Regions from separate parts of the Citrobacter sp. Marseille-Q6884 genome, predicted to be linked through region 1. Evidence: predicted binding sites of a transcription regulator. Region 1 holds the regulator's gene; each other region holds the start of a gene.
The links. Region 1 encodes PurR, which represses purine synthesis genes. Its sites were predicted from a motif close to CANGCAAACGTTTGCNTG; they were not measured.
Positions count from the first base shown of each region.

Region 2: the regulator PurR is predicted to act here: its motif matches at 1,257-1,274, upstream of N7268_RS10875 (nucleoside-specific channel-forming protein Tsx).
Region 3: the regulator PurR is predicted to act here: its motif matches at 3,743-3,760, upstream of glyA (serine hydroxymethyltransferase).
Region 4: the regulator PurR is predicted to act here: its motif matches at 1,458-1,475, upstream of purT (formate-dependent phosphoribosylglycinamide formyltransferase).

Region 1 is NZ_CAMDRE010000002.1:1,497,400-1,502,414, forward strand. Features, by position in the region: gene sodB (superoxide dismutase [Fe]) at 65-646, shown strand; gene N7268_RS22315 (MFS transporter) at 690-1,859, opposite strand; gene cydH (cytochrome bd-I accessory subunit CydH) at 2,037-2,126, opposite strand; gene purR (HTH-type transcriptional repressor PurR) at 2,424-3,449, shown strand; gene punR (DNA-binding transcriptional activator PunR) at 3,455-4,378, opposite strand; gene punC (purine nucleoside transporter PunC) at 4,490-5,015, shown strand, end outside.
Region 2 is NZ_CAMDRE010000001.1:2,310,779-2,315,793, forward strand. Features, by position in the region: gene N7268_RS10870 (helix-turn-helix transcriptional regulator) at 1-166, shown strand, start outside; gene N7268_RS10875 (nucleoside-specific channel-forming protein Tsx) at 241-1,119, opposite strand; gene N7268_RS10880 (DUF3251 domain-containing protein) at 1,417-1,956, opposite strand; gene nrdR (transcriptional regulator NrdR) at 2,111-2,560, shown strand; gene ribD (bifunctional diaminohydroxyphosphoribosylaminopyrimidine deaminase/5-amino-6-(5-phosphoribosylamino)uracil reductase RibD) at 2,564-3,667, shown strand; gene ribE (6,7-dimethyl-8-ribityllumazine synthase) at 3,762-4,232, shown strand; gene nusB (transcription antitermination factor NusB) at 4,252-4,671, shown strand; gene thiL (thiamine-phosphate kinase) at 4,748-5,015, shown strand, end outside.
Region 3 is NZ_CAMDRE010000002.1:173,428-178,442, reverse strand. Features, by position in the region: gene hcaC (3-phenylpropionate/cinnamic acid dioxygenase ferredoxin subunit) at 1-283, shown strand, start outside; gene hcaB (3-phenylpropionate-dihydrodiol/cinnamic acid-dihydrodiol dehydrogenase) at 280-1,092, shown strand; gene hcaD (phenylpropionate dioxygenase ferredoxin reductase subunit) at 1,102-2,304, shown strand; gene glyA (serine hydroxymethyltransferase) at 2,373-3,626, opposite strand; gene hmpA (NO-inducible flavohemoprotein) at 3,953-5,015, shown strand, end outside.
Region 4 is NZ_CAMDRE010000002.1:907,527-912,541, forward strand. Features, by position in the region: gene kdgA (bifunctional 4-hydroxy-2-oxoglutarate aldolase/2-dehydro-3-deoxy-phosphogluconate aldolase) at 1-148, shown strand, start outside; gene purT (formate-dependent phosphoribosylglycinamide formyltransferase) at 245-1,423, opposite strand; gene yebG (DNA damage-inducible protein YebG) at 1,556-1,846, shown strand; gene yebF (protein YebF) at 1,967-2,323, shown strand; gene N7268_RS19595 (tellurite resistance TerB family protein) at 2,415-3,074, shown strand; gene ptrB (oligopeptidase B) at 3,161-5,015, shown strand, end outside.

The sequences.
Region 1 (5,015 bases):
TACCCTATCCTTACTCACAATGAGGCTATTGTGTGTACTCATATAAATAATAAGGAGAGAAGCAATGTCGTTCGAATTACCTGCATTACCGTATGCCAAAGATGCTCTGGTGCCGCACATTTCTGCTGAAACGCTGGAATACCACTATGGCAAACACCATCAAACCTACGTGACCAATCTGAACAATCTGATTAAAGGCACGGCGTTTGAAGGCAAATCACTGGAAGAGATCGTACGTAGCTCTGAAGGTGGTGTCTTTAATAACGCAGCTCAGGTATGGAACCACACGTTCTACTGGAACTGCCTGGCGCCAAACGCTGGCGGCGAACCGACCGGTAAACTGGCCGAAGCCATTGCAGCATCGTTTGGTAGCTTCGCGGATTTTAAAGCGCAATTCACCGATGCCGCTATCAAGAACTTCGGCTCTGGCTGGACCTGGCTGGTAAAAGGGGCTGATGGCAAACTGGCTATCGTTTCCACCTCTAACGCGGGTACGCCACTGACAACTGATGCGACGCCGCTGATGACCGTTGACGTATGGGAACACGCCTACTACATCGACTATCGCAATGCCCGTCCTGGCTACCTGGAACATTTCTGGGCGCTGGTTAACTGGGAATTTGTTGCGAAGAACTTCGCTGCGTAAATATGACAACGCAGAAGGGACTCCCTTCTGCGTTTTAGCGTGATTAGCTTGCGGCAGTACAGACTTCTTCGGGTTGTCTTCTCGCCGAAATAAAGACCAGCAATAAAGCCAGCCCTGCCACAATCGCCCCCATCACCGGAACAAAACTGTAGCCTAAGCCGCCAGAAATCACCGCACCGCCCGCGGCCGCACCCAGCGCATTCCCCAGATTAAATGCGCCAATATTGACTGATGAAGAGAGCCCTGGCGCTTCACTGGCAACGCGCATTACGCGCATCTGCAACGGCGGAACGACGGCAAACGTGGCCGCGCCCCACACCACCATACTGATGGCAGCGCCCAACTCGTTACGCGCCAGAAACGGAATCGCCAGCATAATAACCATCAGCAACAGCAAAAATCCTTTCAGCGTGCCATTCACCGAACGGTCCGCCAGTCGCCCACCCAGATAGTTACCGATGGAAAACCCGACGCCTATCAGCACCAGCATGCCGGTCACAAAGGCGGGGGTTGCATGGGTGATACTGTGCAACACCGGCGAAATGTAGGTATAGAGGGTGAACATCGCGCCGGCCCCCAGTACGGTGGTGAGAAGCGCGGATAACACTTGCGGGCGCAGTAATACGGCAAGTTCTTTGCGCACATCGGGCCGCTCTCCCGCCCCGCCTTTGGGGAGTGAGAAGAACAGACTGACCATCGCGATAACACCCAGACCGGCTGTCGCCATAAACGACATACGCCAGCCGATAGTTTCACCGAGCCAGGTCGCGGCAGGAACGCCGCCAATATTGGCAATGGTTAATCCCATAAACATGGTCGCGACTGCGCTGGCCTGCTTGTGCTTTGGCACAACACTTGCCGCCACAACGGAACCGAGCCCAAAAAACGCCCCATGGTTAAGACTGGTCAAGATACGCGACAACATAAGCGTGGTGTAGTCCGGCGATATTGCCGAAAGCACATTGCCCAGCGTAAAAATCGCCATCAGAAAAATGAGCGCATTGCGACGCGCACGATGCGAAAGCAGTAATGTCATCAGCGGCGCGCCAATCATCACCCCCACCGCGTAGGCGCTAATTAGCATCCCCGCCGCAGGAATGGAGACATCCACGCCCCTGGCGATGACGGGCAATAATCCCATAGGGGAAAATTCAGTCGTGCCAATACCAAACGCACCAATTGCCAGCGCCAATAAGGGATAATTTATTTTCATACATCGACTCCATAACGTCGAGCCGTGGCACGACACCCGATAAGAGTGCAAAAGCATGACATTGATCGCAAAAATAATAAAGTTAACAAAACTGCAAAAGACTTTTGCTTATTCGCAAACAATAGGAGGGAAAGACAAACAGGTGGGATGAGGGAGAGCGTTCTCCCTCGGGATAAATCAATGCAGTGCCGCGGTCAAACCACCCGCTACAATCAGACCCAGAACAATAATGGTGGTGACTAACGAAAATTTCAGATCGGTGCTCATCAAGTTTTCTCCTTTTTATTCCCACACAAAAAGTGATATTGCGCATTTTTGCACACTTGAACGCAAAAATCTCTCACGATTTATATTGATAACTGCTTTTAACTCTTCCCCTTTTCGTTAAGATCAGACAAAATTCGACGCTTACTTGATTAGCGTACCGGCCATTGACCCCTTTCTGACGTTCCGTGTCGTTTTCCCGGCGTGCCGCAACCCTGACGTTGTGGTCAGGGTGTTTAAAGGCAAACGTTTACCTGGAGTATTCTCAGGAGCTTAGGATATGGTCTGGAGTGAGATGTAATGGCAACAATTAAAGATGTAGCGAAGCGAGCAAACGTTTCCACTACAACCGTATCACACGTAATTAACAAGACGCGTTTTGTCGCGGAAGAAACCCGTAATGCTGTCTGGGCGGCGATTAAAGAGCTGCACTACTCCCCCAGCGCAGTAGCGCGCAGCCTGAAGGTGAATCACACCAAATCGATCGGCTTGCTGGCGACCAGTAGTGAAGCGGCCTACTTCGCTGAAATTATCGAAGCCGTCGAAAAAAATTGCTTCCAGAAAGGCTATACGCTGATTCTGGGCAACGCATGGAATAGCCTCGAAAAACAGCAGGCATATCTCTCCATGATGGCGCAAAAGCGCGTGGATGGCCTGCTGGTCATGTGCTCTGAGTACCCGGAGTCCCTGCTTTCCATGCTCGAAGAGTATCGCCATATTCCTATGGTCGTTATGGACTGGGGCGAGGCCAAAGCCGATTTTACCGATACCGTCATTGATAACGCCTTCGAAGGTGGTTATATGGCAGGTCGGTACCTGATTGAGCGCGGCCACCGTGAGATTGGCGTGATCCCTGGCCCGATGGAGCGCAACACCGGCGCGGGTCGTCTGGCTGGCTTTATGAAAGCCATGGAAGAAGCGCTGATTAAAGTGCCGGAAAACTGGATTGTCCAGGGCGATTTCGAGCCTGAATCAGGTTACCGCGCGATGCAGCAAATCCTCTCTCAGTCCCACCGTCCGACAGCGGTCTTTTGTGGCGGGGATATTATGGCCATGGGCGCGCTTTGCGCCGCTGACGAGATGGGTTTACGCGTTCCGCAGGATGTGTCGTTGATCGGTTACGATAACGTGCGCAACGCGCGCTTCTTCACGCCAGCATTGACCACCATTCATCAGCCAAAAGATTCACTCGGCGAAACGGCCTTTAACATGCTGTTAGACCGTATCGTGAATAAGCGCGAAGAGTCGCAGTCCATCGAGGTGCACCCGCGCCTGGTTGAACGTCGCTCCGTTGCTGACGGTCCGTTCCGCGATTATCGTCGTTAAGCGTACTATGCGGGAGTCTCTTCAGGCTCCCGCAACCACTCTTTATTCAGCGTTTCGCTATCCCCCAGATAATCCAACAGCCAGCTTAATGCCGGTGACATATCGTTTTGTTGCCAGGTCAGGCAACAGGCGGCATCAGGGAAGGGATTTTCAAGCTGTAACGCAACCCACTTGCCGCTATCGATCCACGGTTTCGCAAAATGCGTCGGCACCATACCCACACACAGCCCCGCCGATAAACAGGTCGCCGAAGATTCCCAGTCAGGCACCACAACGCGCTTTTGGTTATCAAGCAGCCAGGTGATTCGCTTCGGTAATGTGCGGGAGGTGTCTTCGCGCACCAACGACGGCCAGTTGCGCAACGTATCGTCACTGAGCGGTCCGGGAAGCGAGGCCAACGGATGATGACTTGCCACCACACAACTCCAGCTCAGCATTCCCATATCGCGAAACGTGTAACGTTCCCCCACCGGGATCGCCTGCGTGGCGCCGATAGCCAGTTCAACGCGACCATCAGAGAGTGCATCCCAGACGCCGTTAAACACCTCCTGGAACACCAGCAGTTCCACATCATCAAAGTGACGATAAAAATCCACAATCATTTGTCGGGTTCGTTCTGGCCGAACAATATTGTCTACCGCAATCGCCAACTGCCCTCGCCAGCCATTGGCGATTTGTTGACATTGCTGACGTGTGATCTGCATTTTTTTGATAACAGACCGACCCTCTTTTAAAAACCATACACCCGCAGGCGTTAATTCCACATCCCGATGACGTCGTTCGAAAAGCGGCACAGCAAGCCACTCTTCCAGTTGGCGCACGGTATAACTCACCGCGGAGGGTACACGGTGCAACTCCTGCGCAGCCGAACTAAAGCTTCCGTTACGCGCCACAGCATCAACCACTTCAAGTGAATATTCTGACCACATACTCTGCCTACAAAAAATTTGAAACCAGTAAACAAATATTAGCGTTTCACAGCGAGAATTACACTCACTACACTCTGCGGCACTGTATTACTGCTAAAAAGAGAAACAATTATGCAACCTGGAAAAGGGTTTTTAGTCTGGCTGGCCGGTCTTAGCGTGCTCGGCTTTCTGGCAACGGATATGTATTTGCCCGCCTTTGCTGCTATTCAGTCCGATCTGCAAACCCCTGCGTCTGCCGTCAGCGCCAGCCTGAGTCTGTTCTTAGCCGGTTTTGCCGTCGCGCAACTTCTGTGGGGGCCACTCTCCGACCGCTACGGTCGCAAGCCGATTTTGCTGCTGGGTTTATCCATCTTCGCGCTGGGAAGTCTGGGCATGTTATGGGTTGAAAACGCCACAGGTCTGTTGGTACTGCGCTTTATCCAGGCCGTTGGCGTCTGCGCCGCGTCGGTTATCTGGCAGGCACTGGTTACCGACTATTATCCGTCTCATAAAGTAAACCGTATCTTTGCCACGATTATGCCGCTGGTGGGCTTATCTCCTGCCCTCGCGCCATTATTAGGGAGCTGGATCCTGGTGCATTTTTCCTGGCAGGCCATTTTTGCCACGCTGTTTGCCATTACATTAATCCTGATGCTGC
Region 2 (5,015 bases), on a different contig from region 1:
GGAGCACTGGCTTCTGGTCGCATGGTGCGAAAGGCGTGAGGATTACCGCTGTTTCCGTGTTGATCGTTGTCTCTGCGTTACTCCCGTGGACAGGCATTTTCGTGAGGATGTCGGACGGTCGCTAAGCGACTTTTTGCGTAAAGTTCGCTGTGACGATAAGCCATAAAAAAGCCAGCGGTTACGCTGGCTTTTACGCGGTGGTTTCCGGGCTTGCGCAGTGCCACCCGGAACCCGGCAAAATTAGAAGTTGTAACCGACAACCAGGTAACCACCCCAGCCGGTAGAACGCACGTTTTCGTTCATCCAGTTCAGGTCAGCGTCATCCTTCCACTGACCACCGTTGTGCCAGTAACGCGCAACGACGGAATAGTGCCAGTGGTCGTAGTTCAACGCCAGAATATGGCTGGAGGCGATAGAATTATTCGTACGCGCCTTGTTGCCATTCACATCAGTGAAGTCCTTGTCGCCCAGATCGGAGCCCCAGTCAAAGTTGGTGAAGCCGATATAGCTCAGGTTACCGCCCCACAGTTCAGTGATCGGGACGAAGTATTTCACTTTGAAACGGTAGCCGTCCCATTCGTTTTCGTTTGCTGCGCCATAGTTCTGCCACTGATACTTCGCGTACACGTTCAGGGACAGGCTCATTGGCAGCCCTGTGTCGATATCGGTACCCAGACCCATATACCAGGTGCTCTGACGGCCATCTTCGTTACGACCCATATCGTAAATATAGTTGTTGGCGAAGTACCACTCTTTGAACGGACCAAAGCTCAGGTCAGTCCCGGTCAGTTTATCGATGGAGAAACGCGGTTCAATTTCCATAAACAGCGGGGAACCGTGGTTCCAGATACCTTTCGCATCGGTGTTACCACCGAAGAATACTGGTGCATCCATGTAACCATAGAAGTCGAACCAGTCTTTTTTAGCGAAAGCTTCATATTCCAGATAGGTATCGTTACGGATCTGCGGTCCGAAACGCGTGTGGTAGCTACCCACTACGTTAACGCTCTGATGCCACCAGTCGGAAAGATACTGCGGTTTGTCATTTTCTGCCGCATTCGCGGTAAATGACGCGGAGAGCGCCAGCACTGCACCGGCTGCAAGTAATGTTTTTTTCATATGTATGCCACTGTTTGAAATCCCTTTCGGGAGTGAAAAAGGCGCAAATTGCGTTTCTAAATATTTCGTATTTCTTCGGAGCCTATTATAAAAATCATTGTTCACAAAAATATGTCTTGTTTCACAGTTCTATCATTTACGTAATCGATTGCGTTCACGTTTGCGTACTTTGGGTGGCGAATTGTACTGGCTCTTGTAAATGTTGCCAAGTTTTACGAAAAATATCGCGGGTGTCACTGGGGTAACAAAATGAAGGAGAGTCTTGTTGCGGAACGCACAAAACGTTCCGCAAAAAGTTTATTGTGTAACAGGCTGGATATCGTGGATGCGAACGAACCCTAACTGGTCCGGTGAGAGGCCATTAAGTTGCAACGGAATGTCAACGTCACTCGGCGCAAGGATACTGGCCGGAGCGTTTATCAACTGGTTCTGGACATTCACTTCCTGATAATTATCCGTGGTGCCCTGGATTTGCCCGAACTCTACGGTTCCGCTAAAGGCGGGTAAAGGTGTGTCGGACTCACCCTGAATACGCAACGTCAGGCGTGTACCGTCTGCATTCGGCGCAATATTTATCAGCGACATCCGCAGGGTGCCAATCTGACTATTCAGGCGGGCTGGGGTTTTGGAACCCGGCAACAGATAAACACCACGGGTAGATTTCGCATTCAACATATTTTGCTGTGTTATTTTTACCGTTTCCTGATTGAGTTGCGTCATTTCTTTATTCAGCGTGCTAACGCTTTGATGCATCTGGCGTACTTCGCTTTGCTGCGCACAGGCGCTCAGACTAAAGAGGCTTCCCACCAGGAGAATTCTTAGGTAACGTCTTGTCATAGTGATTACTTCCTTCATTGTCGCGATAGCATAATGGTAGTGTGCGTGGAGCACGAAGGCATCGATCCTTTGTCTCAAAAGCGCTCCGCCTTTGTTGTCGGGTCAGTTCAGGGTAAAATAGATCTCTGATAACCACTGAGGTACAGGACGCCGTATGCATTGCCCATTCTGTTTCGCCGTAGACACAAAGGTGATTGACTCTCGTCTTGTAGGCGAGGGTTCCTCTGTTCGCCGCCGCCGGCAGTGTCTGGTTTGTAACGAACGCTTTACCACTTTTGAAGTGGCCGAACTGGTCATGCCGCGCGTTGTGAAAAGCAACGATGTGCGTGAACCTTTTAATGAAGATAAACTGCGCAGCGGCATGCTCAGAGCGCTTGAGAAACGACCGGTCAGCGCAGATGACGTCGAGATGGCGTTGAACCATATAAAATCACAACTGCGTGCGACTGGCGAGCGCGAAGTGCCGAGTAAGATGATCGGCAATCTGGTGATGGAGCAACTGAAAAAGCTCGATAAGGTGGCATACATTCGCTTTGCTTCTGTCTATCGCAGTTTTGAAGATATTAAAGAATTTGGCGAAGAGATTGCTCGCCTACAGGACTAAGCCATGCAGGATGAATTGTACATGGCGCGAGCGCTGAAACTGGCTGAGCGCGGGCGTTTCACCACGCACCCTAACCCTAACGTGGGTTGTGTGATTGTAAAAGACGGGGAGATCGTCGGTGAAGGATACCATCACCGTGCGGGCGAACCTCACGCCGAAGTCCATGCACTGCGTATGGCCGGCGAAAAAGCGCAAGGCGCGACAGCCTACGTCACGCTTGAACCTTGCAGTCATCATGGTCGTACACCACCGTGCTGTGATGCGTTAATTGCCGCTGGCGTGACGCGTGTTGTCGCTGCCATGCAGGATCCTAACCCGCAGGTGGCGGGGCGCGGACTTTACCGCTTGCAGCAAGCGGGCATTGACGTCAGCCATGGGCTCATGATGAGTGAAGTCGAGCGACTGAATAAAGGCTTCCTTAAACGGATGCGTACGGGATTCCCGTATCTGCAACTTAAACTGGGTGCGTCGCTGGATGGGCGTACGGCCATGGCCAGCGGTGAAAGCCAGTGGATCACCTCGCCGCAAGCGCGGCGTGACGTGCAGCGTTTGCGCGCGCAAAGTCATGCCATCTTAACCACCAGCGCAACGGTGCTGGCAGATAATCCGCAGCTTACCGTCCGTTGGGAGGAGCTGGGTGAGTCTACGCAGGCAAGTTACCCGCAGGAGAACCTGCGACAGCCGATCCGCATTGTTCTTGATAGCCAGAACCGGGTAACACCGGAACATCGTATTGTGCAGCAGCCTGGAGAAACCTGGATTGCCCGCACCCAAGAAGACTCGCGCGTCTGGCCTGAGTCTGTTCGCACCCTGAGCGTGCCGGAACATAACGGGCATCTGGATCTGGTGGTGCTAATGATGCAACTGGGTAAGCAGCAAATTAACAGCATCTGGGTTGAAGCTGGACCCACGCTTGCGGGAGCGCTCTTACAGGCAGGCCTGGTTGATGAGCTAATCGTCTATGTTGCGCCTAAACTGTTAGGGAGCGATGCGCGAGGATTATGTGTGCTGCCGGGGCTTGAGAAACTGGCTGATGCCCCCCATTTCAAATTCAATGAGATACGCCATGTGGGGCCGGACGTCTGCCTGCATTTAACCACTGCGTGAGGCTTTCTGAATAAGAGGAAGCAGCGCACAGAATATTATGATAAAATCCGCCCCCCTTGCGGGGCCATAATCAAAATCGACCCGAAGGAAGACTATGAACATTATTGAAGCTAACGTTGCTACCCCGGACGCTCGCGTCGCCATCACCATTGCGCGTTTCAACAACTTTATCAATGACAGCCTGCTGGAAGGTGCGATCGACGCCCTGAAACGTATTGGTCAGGTTAAAGATGAAAACATTACCGTCGTTTGGGTTCCAGGCGCATATGAGCTGCCGCTGGCGGCTGGCGCACTGGCAAAAACCGGTAAATATGACGCGGTGATTGCGTTAGGTACGGTGATTCGTGGCGGTACCGCACACTTTGAATATGTGGCTGGCGGAGCAAGCAACGGCCTGGCGCATGTCGCTCAGGAGAGCGAAATTCCGGTGGCCTTCGGTGTTCTGACCACCGAAAGCATTGAACAAGCTATCGAACGTGCTGGCACCAAAGCTGGCAACAAAGGCGCAGAAGCTGCACTGACTGCGCTTGAAATGATTAATGTATTGAAAGCCATTAAGGCCTGATTTTTGTAAGGGGAAATCCGTGAAACCTGCTGCTCGTCGCCGCGCCCGTGAGTGTGCCGTCCAGGCGCTTTACTCCTGGCAGTTGTCCCAGAACGACATCGCTGATGTTGAATACCAGTTCCTGGCGGAACAGGACGTAAAAGATGTAGACGTTCTGTATTTCCGCGAACTGCTGTCCGGGGTGGCGACTAACAGCGCGTACCTGGATGGACTGATGAAGCCTTACCTGTCTCGTCTGCTGGAAGAGCTGGGTCAGGTAGAAAAAGCCGTACTGCGTATTGCGCTGTTTGAACTGTCTAAACGTAGCGATGTGCCTTATAAAGTGGCCATCAACGAAGCGATTGAACTGGCGAAAACCTTCGGCGCTGAAGATAGCCATAAATTCGTCAACGGCGTACTGGATAAAGCAGCACCTGTGATTCGCCCCAACAAAAAGTGATCCTGAGGCCGGTAGGATGGCGGAACCTGTTTCCGCTGTCTCCGGCTTTTTCTTTTTTCCTGCTGAGGCATAACGTATGGCATGCGGCGAGTTTTCCCTGATTGCCCGTTATTTTGACCGAGTTAGAAGCTCACGTCTTGATGTCGAAACCGGTATTGGTGACGACTGCGCACTCTTGAACATTCCCGAAAAACAGACCCTTGCGATCAGCACCGACACGCTGGTGGCGGGTAATCACTTCCTTCCTGACATCGATCCTACTGACCTTGCCTGGAAAGCGCTGGCGGTTAACTTGAGCGATCTGGCGGCGATGGGGGCAGACCCGGCGTGGTTGACGCTTGCAC
Region 3 (5,015 bases), 1.3 Mb from region 1:
GGAGGGCGAAGCGCTCCGGCTCGACACCTCACCCGTCATCGCGCTGTTTAACGTTGGCGGCGAGTTCTATGCCATTAACGATCGTTGTAGCCACGGTAACGCCTCGATGTCGGAAGGCTATCTGGAAGACGATGCCACCGTGGAGTGCCCGCTGCATGCAGCCAGTTTTTGCCTGAAAACCGGTAAGGCGTTGTGCCTGCCCGCTACCGATCCGCTGACCACCTATGCGGTAACCGTGGAAGGGAGCGATGTGTTTGTTGATATTCCTGAGGAGGCCAGATGAGCGATTTACGCGATAACGTGGTCTTTATCACCGGTGGCGGCTCCGGTCTCGGTCTGGCGCTTGTCGAGCGTTTTATCGAAGAAGGCGCACGGGTCGCCACGCTGGAGCTTTCCGCAGCCAAAGTCGCCAACCTGCGCCAGCGGTTCGGTGAACATGTACTGGCGGTTGAGGGCAACGTCACCTGCTACGCCGACTATCAGCGCGCGGTGGATCTCATACTGACGCGCTACGGCACGCTGGACTGTTTTATCGGCAACGCGGGTATCTGGGATCATAACGCGTCGCTAATCAACACCGCCGCCGATGTGCTGGAGACCGGTTTTCACGAATTGTTTAACGTGAACGTACTGGGTTATCTGCTGGGCGCAAAAGCCTGCGCCCCGGCGCTTATCGCCAGCGAAGGTAGCATCATCTTTACCCTGTCCAATGCCGCATGGTACCCCGGCGGCGGCGGTCCTTTGTATACCGCCAGTAAACATGCGGCCACCGGGTTGATTCGCCAGTTAGCCTACGAGCTGGCGCCAAAGGTACGCGTCAACGGGGTGGGCCCCTGCGGAATGGCGACCGACCTGCGCGGCCCGCAGGCGCTGGGTCAAAGCGATACGTCGATTATGCAGTCGCTGACGCCGGAAAAAATAGCCGCTATTTTGCCGCTGCAGTTCTTTCCTGAACCTGCGGATTTTACCGGCCCGTATGTGATGCTGGCGTCAAAACGCAACAATCGCACATTGAGTGGTGTGATGATCAATGCCGACGCGGGTCTGGGCATACGCGGTATTCGTCATGTTGCCGCCGGACTGGATCTCTGAGGAGGCGTTATGAGTAAAAAAACTATCGCTATCGTCGGTGGTGGTCAGGCTGCGGCGATGGCCGCCGCCGCACTGCGCCAGCATGGCTTTGACGGCGAGTTACATCTGTTTTCCGATGAGCCGCATTTGCCCTACGAGCGCCCCCCACTCTCGAAAGCGATGCTGCTGGATGACACTCCGCAGTTACAGTCGGTTCTGAATGCTGACTGGTGGCGGGACAATAACGTTCACCTGCACCTGGGCGTGACCGTGCAAACGCTCGGTCGCCAAACGCATCAGCTGGTACTGACTAACGGAGAGATTTATCCGTGGGATCGGTTGTTGATTGCGACGGGGGCAGCGGCACGTCCTCTGCCACTGCTGGATAAACTGGGCGATCGTTGCTTTACCCTGCGCCATGCGGGCGATGCGGCGCGTCTGCGGGACGCACTCCAGCCCGGACGCGCCATCGCCATTGTCGGAGCCGGAACCATTGGACTTGAACTGGCTGCCAGCGCCACACAGCGCGGTTGCAAAGTTTGCGTGATTGAACTGGCCTCGACGGTGATGGGACGCAATGCGCCCGCGCCAATCCAACGCTACCTGACCGCGCGTCATCAGCAGGCTGGCGTACGTCTTATGCTCAACAACGCAATTGAACAGGTCTGCGACGGGGAAAGTATCACGCTGACATTACAAAGCGGTGAGCAGCTTCAGGCCGACAGCGTGATCTACGGTATCGGGATTATCGCGAACGACAGGCTGGCCCATGAAGCTGAACTCGAGGTGGCAAACGGCGTGGTGGTAGATAATGCCTGTCAAACCCGGGATGCGGATATTTTTGCCGCCGGTGACGTGGCGGTACTGCGTCGGGCAGACGGAACCCTGCAGCGCTGCGAAAGCTGGGAAAACGCCAATAATCAGGCGCAAACTGCCGCTGCCGCCATGCTTGGTCTCCCGTTACCGGTGCTGCCCCCGCCGTGGTTCTGGACCGATCAATTCAACGATAACCTGCAATTTATCGGCGATATGCACGGAGATAGCTGGCTCGTTCGCAGCAATCCAGACGCGCACAAAGCAATCTGGTTTAACCTGCAGGAGGGCGTGATTGTGGGGGCGGTGACGCTCAATCAGGGACGGGAAATACGCTTGCTGAGAAAATGGATTCAACAGGGGAAAACGCCTGATACAACGACGTTGCAGGGTGAATCTGTCGCGCTCAAGTCGCTATAACTACCGGATGCACTGCCTGTAACGGGCTTAAAAAAGGCCGCATTCGCGGCCTTTTTCACATCAAACGCTTACGCGTAAACCGGGAAGCGTGCGCAGATATCCAGAACTTTACCTTTGATGCGCTCGATAACCGCTTCATCGTTGATATTGTCCAGAACGTCACACATCCAGCCAGCCAGCTCTTTCACTTCCGCTTCTTTGAAGCCACGACGGGTCACAGCCGGGGAACCGATACGGATACCAGACGTCACAAACGGGCTCTTCGGATCGTTTGGCACGCTGTTTTTGTTGACGGTAATGTTGGCGCGACCCAGGGCTGCGTCAGCTTCTTTACCGGTCAGGTTTTTGTCAACCAGATCCAGCAGGAACAGGTGGTTCTCAGTACCGCCAGAAACCACTTTGTAGCCACGGTTCAGGAACACTTCCACCATCGCTTTGGCGTTTTTAGCAACCTGCTGCTGATAAACTTTAAACTCAGGCTCCATCGCTTCTTTCAGTGCGACAGCTTTCGCCGCGATCACGTGCATCAGCGGGCCGCCCTGCGCGCTTGGGAACACCGCGGAGTTCAGTTTTTTATACAGCTCTTCGTCACCGCCTTTCGCCAGGATCAGGCCGCCACGCGGACCCGCCAGGGTTTTGTGAGTGGTGGTGGTCACAACGTGAGCGTGTGGAACCGGGTTCGGGTAAACGCCAGCGGCAATCAGACCCGCAACGTGCGCCATGTCAACGAACAGGTACGCGCCAATGCTGTCAGCGATTTCACGCATTTTTGCCCAGTCAACAATACCGGAGTAAGCAGAGAAGCCACCGATAATCATCTTCGGTTTGTGCTCCTGAGCCTGCTTCGCCATGTCTTCGTAATCAATTTTACCGGACTCATCAATGCCGTAAGGGATGATGTTATACAGTTTGCCGGAGAAGTTTACCGGGGAGCCGTGAGTCAGGTGACCGCCTTGCGCCAGGTTCATACCCAGAACGGTATCGCCCGGTTGCAGCAGCGCGGTGTAAACAGCGAAGTTAGCCTGAGAGCCGGAGTGCGGCTGGACGTTAGCGTAGTCAGCGCCGAACAGCTCTTTCGCGCGATCGATCGCCAGCTGTTCTACGATATCCACATATTCACAACCGCCGTAGTAGCGCTTGCCTGGATAACCTTCAGCGTATTTGTTGGTCAGCTGAGAACCCTGTGCCTGCATGACGCGCGGGCTGGTGTAGTTTTCGGAGGCGATCAGTTCGATGTGCTCTTCCTGACGTACTTTTTCCTGCTCCATAGCCTGCCACAGTTCGGCATCATAATCGGCAATGTTCATTTCACGCTTTAACATCCGCATCTCCTGACTCAGCTAACAATAGAATTTCGGCCTAAAAAGGCAGTCACGTTGGACTTCGGCCAACAGTATAACCGAATCATTCTGTGATAACAGGTCTTGACAAAGGATTTTACGCAAACGATTACCTTCAATGTACACAAGGCTTTGGAGAATAAAGGACTTACGAATTTCAACGGATTTCTTTTCAGGTTTGTGATGCAGATTTTTCACGTTGTAACCTTTGCAACGCAAAATAACAAAGAACCATTTACAATGCAGGGGTATTTTTTATAAGATGCATTTGACATACATCATTAAAGTCTCAGATAAAGGAAGACCGTATGCTTGACGCACAAACCATCGCTACAGTGAAAGCCACTATTCCCCTGCTGGTCGAAACCGGTCCGAAACTGACCGCTCATTTCTACGATCGCATGTTTACGCACAATCCCGAACTCAAAGAAATTTTCAACATGAGTAACCAGCGTAATGGGGATCAGCGTGAAGCGCTGTTTAATGCCATTGCCGCTTACGCCAGCAACATCGAAAACCTGGCGGCGCTGCTGCCTGCAGTCGAGAAAATCGCCCAGAAACATACCAGCTTCCAGATTAAACCCGAGCAATACAACATCGTTGGGGGCCATCTGCTGGCAACGCTGGACGAAATGTTCAGCCCAGGGCAAGAGGTGCTGGATGCATGGGGCAAAGCATATGGCGTGCTGGCTAATGTCTTCATCAACCGTGAAGCCGAGATTTACAGTGAGAACGCCAACAAAAATGGCGGCTGGGAAGGCACGCGTCCGTTCCGCATCGTGGCAAAAACCCCGCGCAGCAAACTTATCACCAGCTTTGAGTTTGAGCCGGTAGATGGCGGTGCGGTAGCCGAATACCATCCGGGACAATATCTGGGCGTCTGGCTGAAGCCGGAAGGATTCCCGCATCAGGAAATTCGTCAGTACTCTCTGACCCGCAAACCGGACGGTAAAGGCTATCGCATTGCCGTTAAGCGCGAAGATGGCGGTCAGGTTTCCACCTGGTTGCACAACCATGCGAATGTGGGTGACATCGTTCATTTAGCGGCACCAGCGGGTGATTTCTTTATGGATATCGCGACCGATACGCCGGTCTCTCTGATATCCGCAGGCGTTGGGCAGACGCCGATGCTGGCGATGCTGGATACGCTGGCAAAATCCGGCCATACCGCGCAGGTCAACTGGTTCCACGCCGCGGAAAACGGCGATGTGCATGCGTTTGCCGATGAAGTGAGCGAACTGGGTAAAACGCTGCCACGCTTTAACGCACACACCTGGTACCGTGAACCCAACGAAGTCGATCGCGCTAAAGGCGGCTTTGATAGCGTTGGTCTGATGGATTTAAACAAAGTGGAAGGCGCAATCAGCGATC
Region 4 (5,015 bases), 590 kb from region 1:
TCCGGCGAACTACCGTGATTACCTGGCGCTGAAAAGCGTACTGTGTATCGGCGGTTCCTGGCTGGTTCCGGCGGATGCGTTGGAAGCAGGTGATTACGATCGCATCACAAAACTGGCTCGCGAAGCGGTTGAAGGCGCGAAACAGTAACTGCGTAAAAGGCCCGGTGCGATAGCGCTTACCGGGCCGGTTTGCCGTACAGAACGTCAGGCCGGATGCGACGTCAGTGTCGTTATCCGGCTTTTTTTAACCTGTAACCTTAACCTGCGCTGCTGCGTTTTTGGCTTTTTCAACGGCCTCATTAACGTTTTCTGCGCTCGCCAGCACGACACCCAGACGACGTGTCCCGTCAATTTCCGGCTTACCGAATAACCGCACCTGCAAACCGCTCCCTACAGCCGCCTGAACGTTATCAAACGTGACATTCTGACTGGTCAGTTGCGGCAGAATAACCGCCGATGCCGAGGGGCCATACTGACGGATTGTGCCAACCGGGAGCCCGAGAAACGCGCGAACGTGCAGCGCAAATTCTGACAGATCCTGCGAAATCAGCGTCACCATGCCTGTGTCGTGTGGGCGGGGGGACACTTCGCTGAAAATAACTTCATCACCACAAACAAACAGCTCAACGCCGAACAACCCGTGCCCGCCGAGCGCCAGCACGACTTTACGTGCGATCTCCTGCGCGCGCGCCAGCGCCAGTTCGCTCATCTGTTGCGGCTGCCAGGATTCGCGGTAGTCGCCATCTTCCTGACGATGGCCTACCGGCGCACAAAAATGCACACCATCGATGGCGCTTACGGTCAGCAGGGTGATTTCAAAATCAAAATTAACTACACCTTCGACGATCACCCGCCCGGCACCTGCGCGGCCACCCTGTTGAGCGTACTCCCAGGCCTCGGCGAGTTGTTCGGCTGAGCGGATAAAGCTCTGTCCTTTACCGGAAGAACTCATCACTGGCTTCACGATGCAGGGAAATCCGATTTCGGCAACGGCCTCGTGAAAGCGGGATTCACTCTCGGCAAAGCGGAAAGAGGAGGTTGGTAAGGACAATTCTTCTGCTGCGAGGCGACGGATACCTTCGCGGTTCATGGTCAGTTGTGTCGCGCGTGCACAAGGCACAACGTTCAGACCTTCCTGCTCCAACTCGACCAGCATACTTGTGGCGATGGCTTCGATTTCCGGCACGATGTAATGCGGTTTTTCGTGCTCGACAACCTGACGCAGTGCGTCGCCATCCAGCATATTGATGACGTATGAGCGGTGGGCAACGTGCATCGCCGGTGCGTCGGGGTAACGATCCACGGCAATGACTTCCACGCCCAGGCGTTGGCATTCAATTGCGACCTCTTTTCCCAGTTCACCTGAGCCTAATAACATCACTCGCGTTGCTGCCGGACGCAGCGCTGTGCCTAATAACGTCATAAATTAATCCCCTGTTTTATCTGGGCGCAGTATATACGAAAACGTTTGCGTCTGTCTTTATTACCAGGTTGATTTCGTGGGTAAAAAAGAATATGCTGTATATAAATACAGGTAATTTAAGAGGCTGCAAAAATGACGGTTGAAGTTAAATACGTAGTCATTCGGGAAGGTGAGGAAAAAATGTCGTTTACCAGCAAAAAGGAAGCCGATGCGTATGACAAGATGCTTGATACAGCGGATCTGCTCGATACGTGGCTGGAGCAGTCGCCTGTCGCGCTGGAAGATGAGCAGCGTGAAGCGCTCTCCTTGTGGCTGGCTGAGCAGAAAGATGTGCTGAGCGCGATCCTGAAAAACGGCAAACTGCCGTCCCCGCAGGTGGTCGAAAACGAAGATTCGGCTGAGGATGATACCCAGGCTGCCTGAAACGACTTGCGCTCCTGACATTTTGTACCATGCTTTTCCCTGAGTCATTGTGCAATCCCCAAAAAATTTCGAGCCGTATTCATACGGCCTGAAGGACGAAAGGGATATAAGGAGAAAAGAATGTATAAAAAAAGAGCGTTGTTAAGCCTGCTGTTGTTATCTGCCAGTGTGTCAGTTTTCGCGGCAAATACGGAAAGTCAGTCAGTCAATTTTCCCAACTGTGAAGGCCTGAATGCCGAAGGCATTGCGGCCAGTGTCAAACGCGACTATCTGCAAAATCGGATTGTGCGCTGGGCTGACGACCAAAAAAAACTCGGGCAACTTGATCCGGTTGCCTGGGTGAATCCTCAGGATATCACCGGTAAAGACGGGCAATGGATGGTACCTCTTACCGTTCGCGGGAAAAGCAGCGACATTCAATATCAGGTTAAGCTTGATTGCAAAGCGGGCACGGCGGAGTACCAGTCACGTCAGTAGCTGAATTTGCACATCTTTTGAAGGTCTGAACACTTCCTGACATCCCCTCGGGTACGCTTTGATGATTATTCGTCTGTACTTGAGGGGCAAAATGGCTAACTGGCTAAATCAACTACAATCTCTTCTTGGGCAAAAAGGATCATCTGCATCATCCTCCGGTGAGCAAGGGCTGAGCAAGCTGCTGGTTCCCGGTGCGTTAGGTGGCCTGGCGGGTTTACTGGTCGCCAATAAATCCTCACGTAAGTTACTCAGCAAATACGGTACCAGCGCACTGCTGGTCGGTGGCGGCGCAGTGGCCGGCACCGTGCTATGGAACAAATACAAAGATAAAGTTCGTGTCGCTCATCAGGATGAACCGCAATTTGGCGCGCAGAGTACGCCGCTGGATGAACGTACCGAACGCCTGATTCTGGCACTGGTCTTTGCGGCAAAAAGCGACGGTCATATTGACGCGAAAGAGCGTGCGGCCATCGAGCAGCAATTGCGTGAAGCGGGTGTTGAAGAGCAGGGGCGTGTGCTGATTGAGCGAGCCATTGAGCAGCCGCTCGATCCTCAGCGTCTGGCGCAGGGTGTGCGTAACGAAGAAGAGGCACTCGAACTTTACTTCCTGAGCTGCGCGGCGATTGATATCGACCACTTTATGGAGCGCAGCTATCTGAATGCGCTGGGCGATGCGCTAAAGATCCCACAGGATGTCCGGGAGGGCATTGAGCAGGATCTCAGACAGCAGAAACAGGCATTGCCGGGTTAAATAGTTCCTGTTGAGGAGCACGTTTCGCTTGCATCATTGCTGTCTTTTGCCACCCTTATAGGATGTTTAAGCAGAAGAACAATGACATGCTACCAAAAGCTCCTCGTATTCCACATGCCATGACGCAGCATGGCGACACGCGCGTTGATAATTATTACTGGTTGCGAGATGACACCCGCTCGCAGCCAGAAGTGCTGGACTACCTGCAACAAGAAAATGCGTATGGCCGTCAGGTGATGGCCTCGCAGCAGGCATTGCAGGATCGTGTGCTGAAAGAAATTATCGACCGAATTCCCCCCCAGGATGTTTCCGCACCTTATGTGAAAAATGGTTATCGCTACCGGCACATTTATGAACCGGGATGCGAATACGCTATTTATCAACGCCAGTCGGTACTCAGTGAAGAGTGGGACGAATGGGACATCCTGCTGGACGGTAACCAGCGAGCCGCCCACAGCGAATTTTATACACTGGGAGGCTTAGCGGTTTCACCCGACAACACCATCATGGCGCTGGCTGAAGATTATCTTTCTCGCCGGCAATATGGCGTTCGTTTTCGTAATCTGCAAAGCGGTAAATGGTACCCGGAGGTCCTGGACAATGTTGAACCAGAACTGGTCTGGGCGAACGATTCACAGACTTTCTATTATGTCCGCAAACATGACACGACGTTACTCCCGTATCAGGTCTGGCGGCATACTGTCGGCTCGCCATCCACGCAGGATCAACTGGTGTATGAAGAAGCCGATGACATGTTTTATGTCAGTTTGCATAAAACCACTTCGCAGCACTATGTTGTCATCCATGTCGCCAGTGCAACCACCAGCGAAGTGTTGCTGCTGGATGCTGAACTGGCGGATGCCGAACCGCTGGTCTTTTTACCGCGGCGTAAAGACCATGAGTACAGCCTCGACCACTATCAACACGCGTTTTATCTGCGTTCTAATCGCCAGGGGAAAAACTTTGGCCTGTACCGTACCGGCGTGCGTGACGAACACGCCTGGGAAGAACTGATCCCCGCGCGTGAGAATGTCATGCTGGAAGGATTTACCCTGTTTACCGACTGGCTGGTGGTCGAAGAGCGTCAGCGCGGTTTAACCAGCCTGCGGCAAATTAACCGCAAAACGCGCGAAGTGGTTGGGATTGCCTTTGATGATCCGGCTTATGTGACGTGGCTTGCGTACAATCCCGAGCCAGAGACATCGCGTCTGCGGTATGGCTACTCCTCAATGACGACGCCGGACACGCTGTTTGAACTGGATATGGATACCGGAGAACGACGTGTGCTCAAGCAGACAACTGTCCCCGGTTTTGATGCCGCCAATTACCGCAGTGAGCATGTGTGGATAACCGTGCGTGATGGCGTAGAGGTTCCGGTATCGCTGGTTTATCACCAGAAATATTTCCTGAAAGGGAAAAATCCTTTACTGGTGTACGGTTACGGCTCTTATGGCGCCAGTATGGATGCGGATTTCAGTAGCAGCCGTCTGAGTCTGCTGGATCGCGGTTTTGTTTATGCTATCGCCCACGTGCGCGGCGGCGGTGAGTTAGGACAGCAGTGGTACGAGGACGGGAAGTTTCTGCAAAAGAAAAATACCTTCAATGATTACCTTGATGTCTGTGATGCACTGCTAAAACTGGGCTATGGCTCGCCTTCATTGTGCTACGGCATGGGGGGAAGCGCCGGAGGAATGCTGATGGGCGTTGCCATTAATGAACGCCCGGAGTTGTTTCACGGCGTAATTGCCCAGGTGCCGTTTGTCGATGTGGTGACCACGATGCTGGATGAGTCCATTCCACTGACCACCGGGGAGTTCGAAGAGTGGGGCAATCCGCAGGACGCCGAGTATTACACCTACATGAAAAGTTACAGTCCGTACGACAATGTAACCCGGCAGTCTTACCCGCATCTGCTGGTGACAACCGGGTTACACGATTCGC